DNA from 2 places in the Thioalkalivibrio sp. ALE12 genome. Region 1 is predicted to be linked to the other one. Evidence: predicted binding sites of a transcription regulator. Region 1 holds the regulator's gene; the other holds the start of a gene.
What was found. The regulator sigma-54, encoded in region 1, starts transcription at its own class of promoters, with help from an activator protein. The targets are predictions, from matches to a motif close to TGGCANGNTNCNTGCTT.
Positions count from the first base shown of each region.

Region 1 (5,530 bases):
TGCCGGTGCGGGCCATCTCCAGGATCAGGTCGTTGCGCTGGTCGTCGCTGAGGCCGGCGATGTAGCGGGCCTCGAAGTCCCCGATGACCTGGATGCGGTTGGGTCGGATCAGGTTGAGGTGGCCGGCCAGAGGCAGGTCATCCCCGTCCTCGCCGACCAGCTTGCGGTCGGGGGCGGCGTGCTCGCCATGCACGAAGCGCAGATCCAGGCGGTTGCCCATAGCCTGGATCAGGCTCTCCACGTTGATGTCGCGGGCAATCCCGCCTTCGCCCAGTGCCTCGTTCATGAGCAGGGCCGGCGGGGATCGGTGGCGTGGCAGGGTGCGGGGCGCACGGGATCAGCCCTCGCGGAAGCGGCGGACGAGTTCCTGTTCCAGGCTGGCGGCATCGCCGGCCCGGCGCAGGGCGGCAATGGTGTCCGGTTGCGAAAGCCCGCGCGCCAGCTGGGCCAGCAGGTCGAGGTGATCGCTGGTGGCGGCCTCCGGGACCAGCAGGGCGATCAGGATATCGACCGGCTCGTGGTCCATGGCGTCGAAGTCGACGCCGCTCTCCAGGCGCAGGACGGCCACGCGCGGAGCCTCGAGATCGGCCAGGCGGCCATGGGGGATCGCAACCCCATGGCCCAGGCCGGTGGAGCCCAGCTTTTCGCGCGCGGACAGGGCCTCGAAGATCGCGGTGCTGCCCGGTCCGCCGGCATCACCGCCGCCGGCGAGGAGTTCCGACAGGGCCTCCAGGGCCCGCTTCTGACTGGAGCATTCCGGCTCCAGGCGGATGCGCTCGGCGGTGATCAACTCGGCAATGGACATGGGTCAGGAGGCCTGCTCGCGATTGCGCTGGGCGCCCTCGGCCCGGTGATGATCCTTGACCTTTTCCTTGTGCTTGATCAGCTGGCGGTCGACCTTGTCGATCAGCGCGTCGATGGCGGCGTACATGTCCTCGTGGGAGGCCTCGGCGTGGATGTGATTGCCGCTGACCTGGAGATTCGCCTCGGCCTTGTTGAACTGGTTCTGGGTCTTCTCATGGGTCAGCACGACGTGCACGTCGATGACCTTGTCGAAGTGGCGTTCCAGCTTCGCGAACTTCTCGTTGACGTAGTCGCGCAGGGCGTCGGTGAGGTCCACATGGTGGCCGGTCAGGTTGATCTGCATGGTCGGGACTCCTTGGTTACTTGTGGCCGGTGGGCATGGAGGCCATCTGCCGGCGTTCGCTGGATGAAGGGATGTGCATCGCCTCGCGGTACTTGGCCACGGTGCGACGCGCCACATTGATGCCCCGGTCCGCCAGGATCTGGGCGAGCCGGGCATCGCTGAGCGGCTTGTTCGCGGGTTCGTCGTCGATCAATTCGCGAATCATGGCACGGATGGCGGTGGCGGAACACTCGCCACCGTCGTTGGTGCCGACGTGGCTGGAGAAGAAATACTTGAACTCGAAGACTCCGCGCGGGGTGTGCATGTATTTCTGGGTGGTCACCCGGGAGATGGTCGATTCGTGCATCTCCAGGATCTCGGCGATATCGCGCAGGATCAATGGCTGCATCGCGACCTCGCCATGTTCCAGGAAGCCTTGCTGGCGATGGACAATCGCCTCGGCAACGCGGAGCAGGGTGTCGTTGCGGCTGTGCAGGCTCTTCAGGAACCAGCGCGCCTCCTGCAGCTGGTCGCGCATGAAGGCACTGTCGCGGGCATCCGATACCTGGCGCACCATGCCGGCGTAGAGGTCGTTGATACGGATGCGTGGCGCGATCTCCGGGTTCAGCTCCACGCGCCAGCCCTCCGGGGTGTGGCGCACGTAGACATCGGGCACCACGTATTCGGAGGTGGCGGCACTGATCTGCGCGCCCGGTCGCGGGTTCAGGGTGCGGATCAGGTCCAGGGCGCGCGCCAGTTCGTCCGGGTCGCGCACACCCGACTGGCGTTGCAGGGCTTTATAATCGCGCTTGCCCAGGCTGTCCATGCCGTGTTCCAGGATCGCCCGGGCGGCCTCGCGGGCGGGGGCGTCCGGGGCCAGTTCGCGCAGCTGAATCTCCAGGCATTCGCGCAGATCGCGCGCGCCCACGCCCAGGGGGTCGCACTGCTGGATCCAGTGCAGGACTGCCTCGACCTCATCCACGCCGACGGGCTCTTCCTCGCCGCGGCTGATGGTCTCGGCCAGCGTCTCGAGGTCGCCTTCGAGATAGCCGTCGGGGCTGATCGCGTCGATCAGGGCCGCGCCGATGCGCTGGTCGCGCGGAGTCAGGTGGCTCAGGTGCAGCTGCCACAGCAGGTGGTCCTGCAGGCCCTCGCCGTCGTCGTCGCTGGTGTTTTCCAGCGGGTCGCGGTCATCCACGCCCTTGGGGGCGGGCGGCGGTTCGTAGATGTCGTCCCAGCGGCTGTCGGTGGTGAGCTCCTCGGGAATCACGTCATCGCTAGTGGTAGTGGCCTCCATGCGGTCGCCTTCCACCACCTCGCCCTCCGCGTCCAGGCGCTCGGCCCCGCCCATGTCGTCCTCGTCCTCCACCTGTTCCAGCATGGGGTTGCTCTCCAGCGCCTGCTGGATCTCCACCTGTAGTTCGAGCGTGGACAGCTGCAACAGGCGAATGGCCTGCTGCAGTTGCGGGGTCATGGTGAGCGTTTGACCCAGCTGAAGATTCAGGCCGGGTTTCAGCATTGGCTGTGCGGGTCGCGGGTGACCATAAGAGCGATCTTAAATGCTGCCTCGTGGTTTGTGCACCGGCGCGGGTTGTGCGCGTGCCGGAATCACAGGCGGAAATTCTCGCCGAGATAGACCCGGCGCACCTGGGGATCGGCCAGTAGCTCGTCGGGTGTCCCGGCGGCCAGCAGGCGCCCCTCGCTCAGAATATAGGCCCTGTGGCAGATCCCGAGGGTTTCGCGCACGTTGTGATCGGAGATCAGAACCCCGATGCCGCGCGCTGCAAGGTGGCGAATTACATCCTGGATATCGCCCACCGAGATCGGGTCCACCCCGGCAAAGGGCTCGTCCAGGCAGATGAATTGCGGGTCACCGGCCAGGGCCCGCGCAATCTCGGCGCGCCGACGTTCGCCGCCGGACAGCGCGATCCCGGGGCTGTGGCGCACGGTCTCGAGCTGAAACTCCTCGATCAGCGCGTCGCCGATACGCCGGCGTTCGTGGCGGTCCAGGCCGGGGCGCAGTTCCAGCACGGCCTGCAGGTTGTCCCACACGCTCAGGCGGCGAAAGATCGAGGCCTCCTGGGGCAGGTAGCCGAGACCGGCGCGGGCGCGCACGTGGATGGGCGCGCGGGTGATGTCGTGCCCGCCCAGGGTGATGCGCCCGGCGTTGGGACGGATCAGCCCGACCAGGCTGTAGAAGCAGGTGGTCTTGCCGGCGCCGTTGGGACCCAGCAGGCCGACCACTTCACCGGGTGCGAGGTCGACATCCACCTGGTCGAGCACGGTGCGCTGGCCGTAGCGCTTGGTCAGTTCGCGCCCGATCAGGCGATCACGGGCCTCGGCGGGTGCCGGCGCCGGGCTGGTGGCGGGTGCGTTCATTCGTCGTCGCGTGGCTGGATGGTGATGCGTACGCGTTCGCTGTCGCCCTCGCCGCGTTCGGCCTCGATCACGTCGGTGGTCAGGTCGTAGGTGATGCGCTTGCCGCGCGCCTCTTCGCGGGTGGTGATCACATGGGCCTGGTCGGTGAGGATCATGCGGTCCTCGTTCAGCAGGTAGTCGATGCGCAGCGCGGTGGCGATGCGCATCTCGCCGGTCTCGGGGTCGGGGGATTCCAGGCGGGCCGGCTCGCCGTGGGCCTCCATCTCGTAGGGGCGACGATCCCGGGTGCGCACGTAGACCGTGTCGGCCTCCAGCGTCATGTCGCCGCGGATCACGATCACGTCCCCGGTGTAGGTGCCCAGGCCCTGGCGTTCGTCCATCTCCGCGCGGTCGGCGGTGATCTCCACCGGCAGCGAGGGTCCCGATCCCTGCTGGCCCAGGGCCGGCGTCGCCAGCAGGGCGGAGAGGAGGCCGGCCGCCGCAAGCAGGCCCGGCAGGCGGCGGCTATTCGGGATCGGGGTCATGCGCGGGGTCCTCCTCGCTCGCCTCGCTGTAGAGCGAGTACACGTCATGGAACAGCTCTATGGTATCCGCTCGCGAGTCCACGCGCAGGCCGGTGCCGCGCTGGAACAGCCCGGGCTGGTTCAGGGTGGAGAGGGCGTCCGAGGTGGCGACCATGGTGTCTGTGGCGATACGTACATCCCGCGAGTCGATGACCGTCTGCACGCGTTCGCCGCGGGCTGGTTGTACGCCGTGGGTGGGGCCGACCAGGTCCAGGGTTTCGTCAGCCGGGCGGTGCAGGGCCGCCGGGGCGGTCCAGCGCCATTCGATACCGCCATCGGCGAACAGGTCGAGTTCCGGGTCATCCACCCACTGCGGCCCGTCGCGGCCGAATTCGCGCAGTCGGGTGCCCTGCAGCCGGTGGGTCCGCTCACCGTCGTCGCCGGTGGCGTGCAGCGTGAATCCGTCGATCTGCAGGGTCACCTCGCCCTCGGGCGGGGTGACCTCGGCGGTTGCGGGGCTTGCGCACGCCAGCGTGAACAGGACCAACGGCGGCGCCAGACCGTACCGGTTGCGTCTCCGCCGGCTCATCCGTTCAGGTAGGTCTCGAGCAGGGCGTCCAGCCGGTCCTGCGCGGCCAGCAGCCCCTCGCAGGCCTCGCGCACGGCGCCGCGCCCGCCGTGGGCCTCGGTGACCCACTGGGCGTGGCGGCATACCAGCGGGTGGGCGTCCCCGACCGCGATCCCGAGCCCGACCCGCTGCATGGCCGGCAGATCGACGATGTCGTCGCCCATGAAGGCGGCTTCCGCCGGGTCATGGCCGGTGCGCTGCAGCAACTCGTGCAGGGCCTCGCCCTTGTCGCGGCGGCCCTGGATCAGGTGCTCCACGCCCAGGTCCCGCATGCGGTGTTCGACCACCCCGGAGGTGCGCCCGGTCAGGATGGCGATGTCGAGGCCGCCGTCCAGCGCCAGGCGGATCCCGTGGCCGTCGCGGCTGTTGAAGGCCTTGTACTGCTCGCCGCCATCGCCCAGGAACAGGCTGCCGTCGGTCAGCACGCCGTCCACGTCCAGGATAAGCAGGCGTACGGCCTGCTGGCGGGTGCGCAGGGTCGCGGCATCCAGGTTCATCAGGCCACCCCGGCGCGCAGCAGGTCGTGCATGTTGATCACGCCGACCAGGCGCTGGTCGGCGTCGGTGACCGGCAGGGCGTTGATGCGCCGGCTCTCCATGGTCTCGAGTGCCGTGACCGCCAGCCAGTCGGGCTGCGCGGTGTGGCCGCCGGTGGTCATCGCCTCGCCGATGGTCAGGCCGTCCAGGCTGTGCCCGGCATCCAGGGTGCGGCGCAGGTCGCCATCGGTGAACACGCCCTGGATGCGGTCGTCGGCGCCGGCCACGATCACCAGCCCGAGGCCCTTGCGGGTGATCTCGAACAGGGCGTCCTTCAGCGGGGCCTCCGGCGTGATGCGCGGGATCGCGTCGCCGGTGTGCATGATGTCGGCGACATGCACCAGCAGCCGCCGGCCCA
Region 1 is NZ_KB905909.1:33,487-39,016, forward strand. Features, by position in the region: gene hprK (HPr(Ser) kinase/phosphatase) at 1-286, opposite strand, end outside; gene F614_RS0108910 (PTS sugar transporter subunit IIA) at 338-805, opposite strand; gene hpf (ribosome hibernation-promoting factor, HPF/YfiA family) at 809-1,147, opposite strand; gene F614_RS0108920 (RNA polymerase factor sigma-54) at 1,164-2,645, opposite strand; gene lptB (LPS export ABC transporter ATP-binding protein) at 2,735-3,505, opposite strand; gene lptA (lipopolysaccharide transport periplasmic protein LptA) at 3,502-4,029, opposite strand; gene lptC (LPS export ABC transporter periplasmic protein LptC) at 4,010-4,555, opposite strand; gene F614_RS0108940 (HAD family hydrolase) at 4,594-5,133, opposite strand; gene F614_RS0108945 (KpsF/GutQ family sugar-phosphate isomerase) at 5,133-5,530, opposite strand, start outside.

Region 2 (5,530 bases), on a different contig from region 1:
TCAACGCGCTCGAGAAGTCCGGGGTCTCGCCGGCCGGGGCCAGTACCGGTTCGTTCATGGTGTGCAGCGTGCGCATGCCGGCGGGCCCAACCCCGACCAGGACCTGTTCGTCCCCGACCTGGACCAGCACCAGGCGCTCGCGCGCGCCCACCGAGCGCGCCGCGACGATCTCGATCACCTGGGAGCCGCGATTGAGCCCGCCCTGTGTGCGCCGTAGGACCCAGCCCAGAACCACGATCGCGCCGATCACCAGGACCAGACCGCCGATCAGCTGGGCCAGATACCCGGCGGCGCCGCCGCTACCCCCCTCGGCGAGGGCGGTCAGTGGCCAGAGGCTCCCCGTGGCGGCCGTCAGGACGAGGGCCGCGATGTGCGTATAGCGTTGATTCATGGCTATTTGAGCTTGCGGATCCGTTCGCTGGGGCTGATCACGTCGGTCAGTCGAATACCGAACTTCTCGTTGACCACCACCACCTCGCCATGCGCAATCAGCGTCCCGTTCACCAGCACATCCAGGGGCTCGCCGGCCAGGCGGTCCAGTTCCACCACCGAGCCCTGGTTCAGCTGGAGGAGGTTGCGGATCGGGATGCGCGTGCGGCCGATCTCCATGGAGATGGTCACCGGTACATCCAGGACCATCTCCAGGTTCAGCTCCTCCCCGTCGCCCTGCACCACGCCGGAGAGCTGCTCCGGCTGCAGGGCCTCCGCGCCCGGGTCCGGCTTGTGCTTGCGTTCCCGCTTCTCGGCCTTCGGCGCTTCCTGCGCCGGGTCCTCGGACGCCCCGCCCTGTGCCTCGTTCAGCAGCGCGTCGGGGTCGGCGGCTGCCTCGCCATCCTCGTCCTTCTGCTCCGCCAGGGCGGCCGCCCACTCGTCGGCCAGGGCCTGGTCATCGGAACCGCCCTCCGTCTCCGGATTCTCGGCGGCGGCCTCCGCGTCGGGGCCGGGGGTGTCCTGTTTGGGATCGTCGGTGTCTGCCATGCTGCGGCCCTCTATCGTTTGATGATGCGTTCCGAAATCTGGATCGCATTCAGCCCATTGGATACGCCGAACTTCCCGCGGAACATCGGGATATCTTCGACCTGCAGGGAAATCTTCTCGGGGAGATCAACCGGGATGATGTCGCCCGGCTGGATATCCAGCAGCTCGCGCACGGTCACCTCGGTCTCGGCCAGGATGGAGCTGATCTCGACCTCGGCGGTCTGAATCTCCTCCTGGAGTGCGTGCATCCAGCGCTGGTCCACGTCGGAGCGGTCCGACTGGATACCGGTGTCCAGCTGCTCGCGTATCGGCTCGATCATCGAGTACGGCAGGGTCACGTGCAGGTTGCCACCGCCCCCGTCGAGCTCGATGTGGAACTCGCTGATCACCACGATCTCGGTCGGCGAGACGATATTCGCGAACTGCGGGTTGACCTCGGAGTTCAGGAACTCGAACTCCAGCTCCATGACCGGCTGCCAGGCCTTCTGCATGTCCTCGAACGCGCCTTCCAGCACGCCGTGCACCACCTTCATCTCCATCGGGGTGAAGTCACGCCCCTCGATGCGGGTGTAGTAACGGCCGTCGCCGCCGAAGAAGTTGTCCACCAGGATGAACACCAGCTTCGGGTCGAACACGAACAGCCCGGTGCCGTGCAACGGATGCGCGCGCACCAGGTTCAGGCTGGTGGGCACGAACAGCGAATGCATGTACTCGGAGAACTTGGTGATGCGGGTGCCCACCACCGAGATCTCGGCGGAGCGACGCAGCACGTTGAACAGACGGACCCGCAGGTGACGCGCGAAGCGCTCGTTGATCATCTCCAGCGTGGGCATGCGCCCACGCACGATCCGGTCCTGGGTGGCGAAGTTGAATTCGCGTGCCTGGCCATCACTCGGATACGGGTCTTCGGTCTCGACGTCGCCCTCGTCCACGCCGTGCAGGAGGGCATCGATCTCGTCCTGGCTGAGGATATCCGTCTGTGCCATGACGGGGCTCCTACTGCATCACCAGTTCGTTGAACAGCACGGCCTCGACCGCGTCCGGGGCATCGCGGGAACGCAGGATCCCGGCGATCGTCTCTTTCAGTTCTTCCGCCAGGGCCTCCTTGCCCGCGCGGGTATTGAGATCCTCGTAGCGCTGTTCCGCCAGGATGCCCAGGAGGTCGTTTCGGATTGCCGGCAGGTGCCGTTCGAAGGCCTCGGCGACCGCCGGGTCATGGGTCACCAGCGACAGTTCCGCGCGCAGGTAACGGATGCGCCCCGGGGCCTCGATGTTCACCGTCATCGGCTCGAGGCTGGTGTACAGCCGCTCGGGCGGGCCGGCTTCGACCTGCTCGGTATCGTCACCGTCCGCCATCAGGAAGAACCAGGCGGCCGCCGCACCGCCGGCTACGAGAAACAGGACGACCAGGATCAGGACGATCAGCTTGCCCTTCCCGCCCTTCTTCGGGGCGCCGCCTTCGTCGTCGTCCAGATTGACTTCCTTCTCTGCCATATCGCACCCGCTGTCCGGTAAACCGAGGATTCGTTCTCGGTACAGACCATAGCAAGGCTGATGCCAGAAGTCGTTTTAGTCTTTTTAATCCGTCAGTTACGGGTGGTCACTGGCGGTTTTCCGGGGCAAACGCGGGCGCGGAAAACATGAAGAACGTCAAGAATCGGCCGCCCGGCCGCCGTGAAAGACGGAATCTTGGCGGCACACGGGAACATGGGGGAAGCCGGCATAAGCGCAGGAACGGGCCTGCAGCCACGGCCGCAGGCCGCGGCTGCACCCAAGCACGGCCGGTCAGGCAAACAGGTCCAGGCGCCGGTTCAGCATGGAGAGCGTGCTGCCATCGGCGGCCTCGCGGTCCTCGGCCTCGGCGGCCTCGTCATCCGCCGCGAGCGCCGTCTCGCCGGCCTCCTGCTCCGCCTGCTCCTCGGCCGCGTGGTCGGACACGGTCGCATCGTCCAGCATCAGGCCGCTCTCGGCCAGGCTGTCACGCAGGCGCGGCATGGCCGCCTCCAGCACCTCGCGGGTCACCGGGTTGGCACTGATGAACTGGATACTGGTGCGATCACCCTCGACCAGCACACGCACATCCAGGCTGCCCAGTTGCGGCGGGTGCAGCTTGAGTTCGGTACGCCCGCCCTGCGCCTGGGCCAGCATGCGCACCTGGTCGGCCAGCTCCCGGGCCCCGTTGGGCTGCTGCAGGAGTCGTGTCAGATCGAGGCGCGGCAGCGCCCGCGCCCCGTCCGTCCCTTCGGCTTGCCCGAGCCCCTGGGCCGGCAGCACCCCGCTCAGGGGGTCGGGACGGCCGCGGCGCGCCTCGTCACCCCCCTGCCCCATCCACTGGGCGAGGATCTCCAGGACGTTGTCGCGGGCCATGCCTCCCTGCGCACCCACCACGTCGGGCTTCAGGGCAACCGCGCCATCCCGTCCGGCATTGGCCTGGGCCGCTTCGACGAACAGCCGCATGACCGCGGCCGGCAGCGGCTTCACCGGCAGGGCCCGCTCCTCGCCTCCTCCCCGGGCGGGGGTACCTTCGGCGCGGGGCACCTCGGCTCGTCCCGGTTCCTGGGTCGCAGCCATCAGCGCGGCGACCGGCAAGGCATTGCCACCCCCTTCGGGATCCGCGGCCAGGGGCTGCCCGTCCAGCAAGTCCTGGAGTCGCGCCAGCATCGCCTCCAGGTCCAGGCCTTCCAGTTCCTCGCCGGGAACGCCCAGGCTGGCCAGCAGCGACTCCATCTGGGGCTCCAGGATGGCCAGGAAGTCCTCGCCGTCCTGGCCCTTGAGGCGGCCTTGCAGGCCTTTCAGGTCGTCCAGGCCCTGCATCGAGCTGCCGCCCAGCAGTTGCAGCAGCGGCAGCATGCCCTGGCCCGTATTCTGTGTTGCGATCATTGCCGAATCCTCGGTCTGCCGGGGTCATCCCCGGGCCCTTGCCTCAATCGATACTCAGGGTCCATTCAAGAACCCTGCCAACGCGCGTCTGCCTCGCGCGCATGGGCCTGGCGGGTGGCCCACATATCCTGTTCCGTCTGCTGGCGCCGCGCGTCATGCCGCGCGGTCTCGGCCCGCCGGCGCTCGAGCAGCTTCTCCAGCGAGAGGCTGTTTCGATGGCGCTCCAGCCACTCCTGGCGCGCCGTCTCCACCTGGGACTCGGCCGCCTGGATGCGCAGATCCTGCTGCTCCAGCGCGGAGCGCAGCTGGTCGCGCATGCCGGCCAGCCACTTCAGCGCATTGGCATCGTCCGGCAGGGTTGCCTGCAGGTATTCCCGCTGATAGGTCTCCAGGCGCTCGCGTTGGCCGGCGATGGCATCCAGTTGCTGCAGCCGCTCGCCCAGCTGGCGCGTCGCCTCGCTTTCCTCGATCTTGCGCAGCCGCAGCAGGCGCTCCAGGCGCTTCGGGTTCATGCCGCGCCACCCCCGACTAGTGCCAGCAGATCATCCCGGGCGCGGTCGAAGCTGACGGCCTCGTCGCGGCCCTGCCCCAGATAGGCCTCCAGGCGTTCATGCATCGCCACCGCCTCGTCCAGATGCGGATCGGCGCCCTTGCGGTAGGCCCCCACCGCGATGAGGTCGCGATTGCGCATGTAGGTGGCGGCCAGATCACGAAAGCGGCGGGCCGCGCGTTCGTGTTCCGGAGTGATCAGTGACGACATCACACGCGAGACGGACGCCCCGACATCAATGGCCGGGTAGCGGCCTGTCTCTGCGATCTCCCGCGAGAGCACCACATGACCGTCGAGGATGGCCCGCGCTGCGTCCACGATCGGGTCGTTCTGGTCGTCACCCTCGGCCAGCACGGTGTAGAACGCCGTGATCGAGCCCCCGCCGACATCGCCATTGCCCGCCCGCTCCACCAACTGTGGCAGGCGCGCGAACACCGACGCCGCATAGCCTTTGGAAGCGGGCGGCTCGCCAATGGCCATCGCGATCTCCCGCGCCCCCTGGGCAAACCGGGTCAGGGAGTCCATCAGCAGGAGCACGTGCAGCCCCTGGTCCCGGAAATGCTCGGCCACCGCCGTGGCCACCCAGGCACCATGCTGGCGCAGCAGCGGCGACTGATCCGCAGGAACCGCGACCACCACGGTACGGGTACGCGACTCCTCGTCCAGGATCTCGTGGATGAACTCATTCACCTCGCGACCACGCTCGCCGATCAGGCCGACCACGATTACGTCCGCTGTGGTGTTGCGCGTCATCATGCCCAGCAGAACGCTCTTGCCGACCCCCGAACCCGCGAACAGGCCCAGCCGCTGGCCGCGCCCCACCGACAGCAGGCCGTTGATCGCCCGGATCCCGACATCCAGCGGCTCGCGCACGGGCGCGCGCTGCAGCGGGTTGATCGGACGCCCGGCCAGTGGCCCAAAATCATGGGTGCGGATCGGCCCCTGGCCATCCAGGGGTGCCCCGTTGGCATCGATCACCCGTCCCAGAAGCCCCTCGCCCACCGGGATCTGGCGCTGGTTGTCCAGCGGTTCGATGCGCGCCCCGGGCGTCAGCCCCGTCGCCAGTTCCTCGGGCATCAGGAAGGTGCGCTCGTTCTGGAAACCGACCACCTCGGCCGGCAC
Region 2 is NZ_KB905905.1:109,085-114,614, reverse strand. Features, by position in the region: gene fliO (flagellar biosynthetic protein FliO) at 1-391, opposite strand, end outside; gene fliN (flagellar motor switch protein FliN) at 394-978, opposite strand; gene fliM (flagellar motor switch protein FliM) at 990-1,964, opposite strand; gene fliL (flagellar basal body-associated protein FliL) at 1,975-2,472, opposite strand; gene F614_RS0100525 (flagellar hook-length control protein FliK) at 2,764-3,858, opposite strand; gene fliJ (flagellar export protein FliJ) at 3,924-4,370, opposite strand; gene F614_RS0100515 (FliI/YscN family ATPase) at 4,367-5,530, opposite strand, start outside.
Region 2: a site for sigma-54 is predicted at 2,522-2,538, ahead of fliL (flagellar basal body-associated protein FliL). Genes of this name have one in related genera too.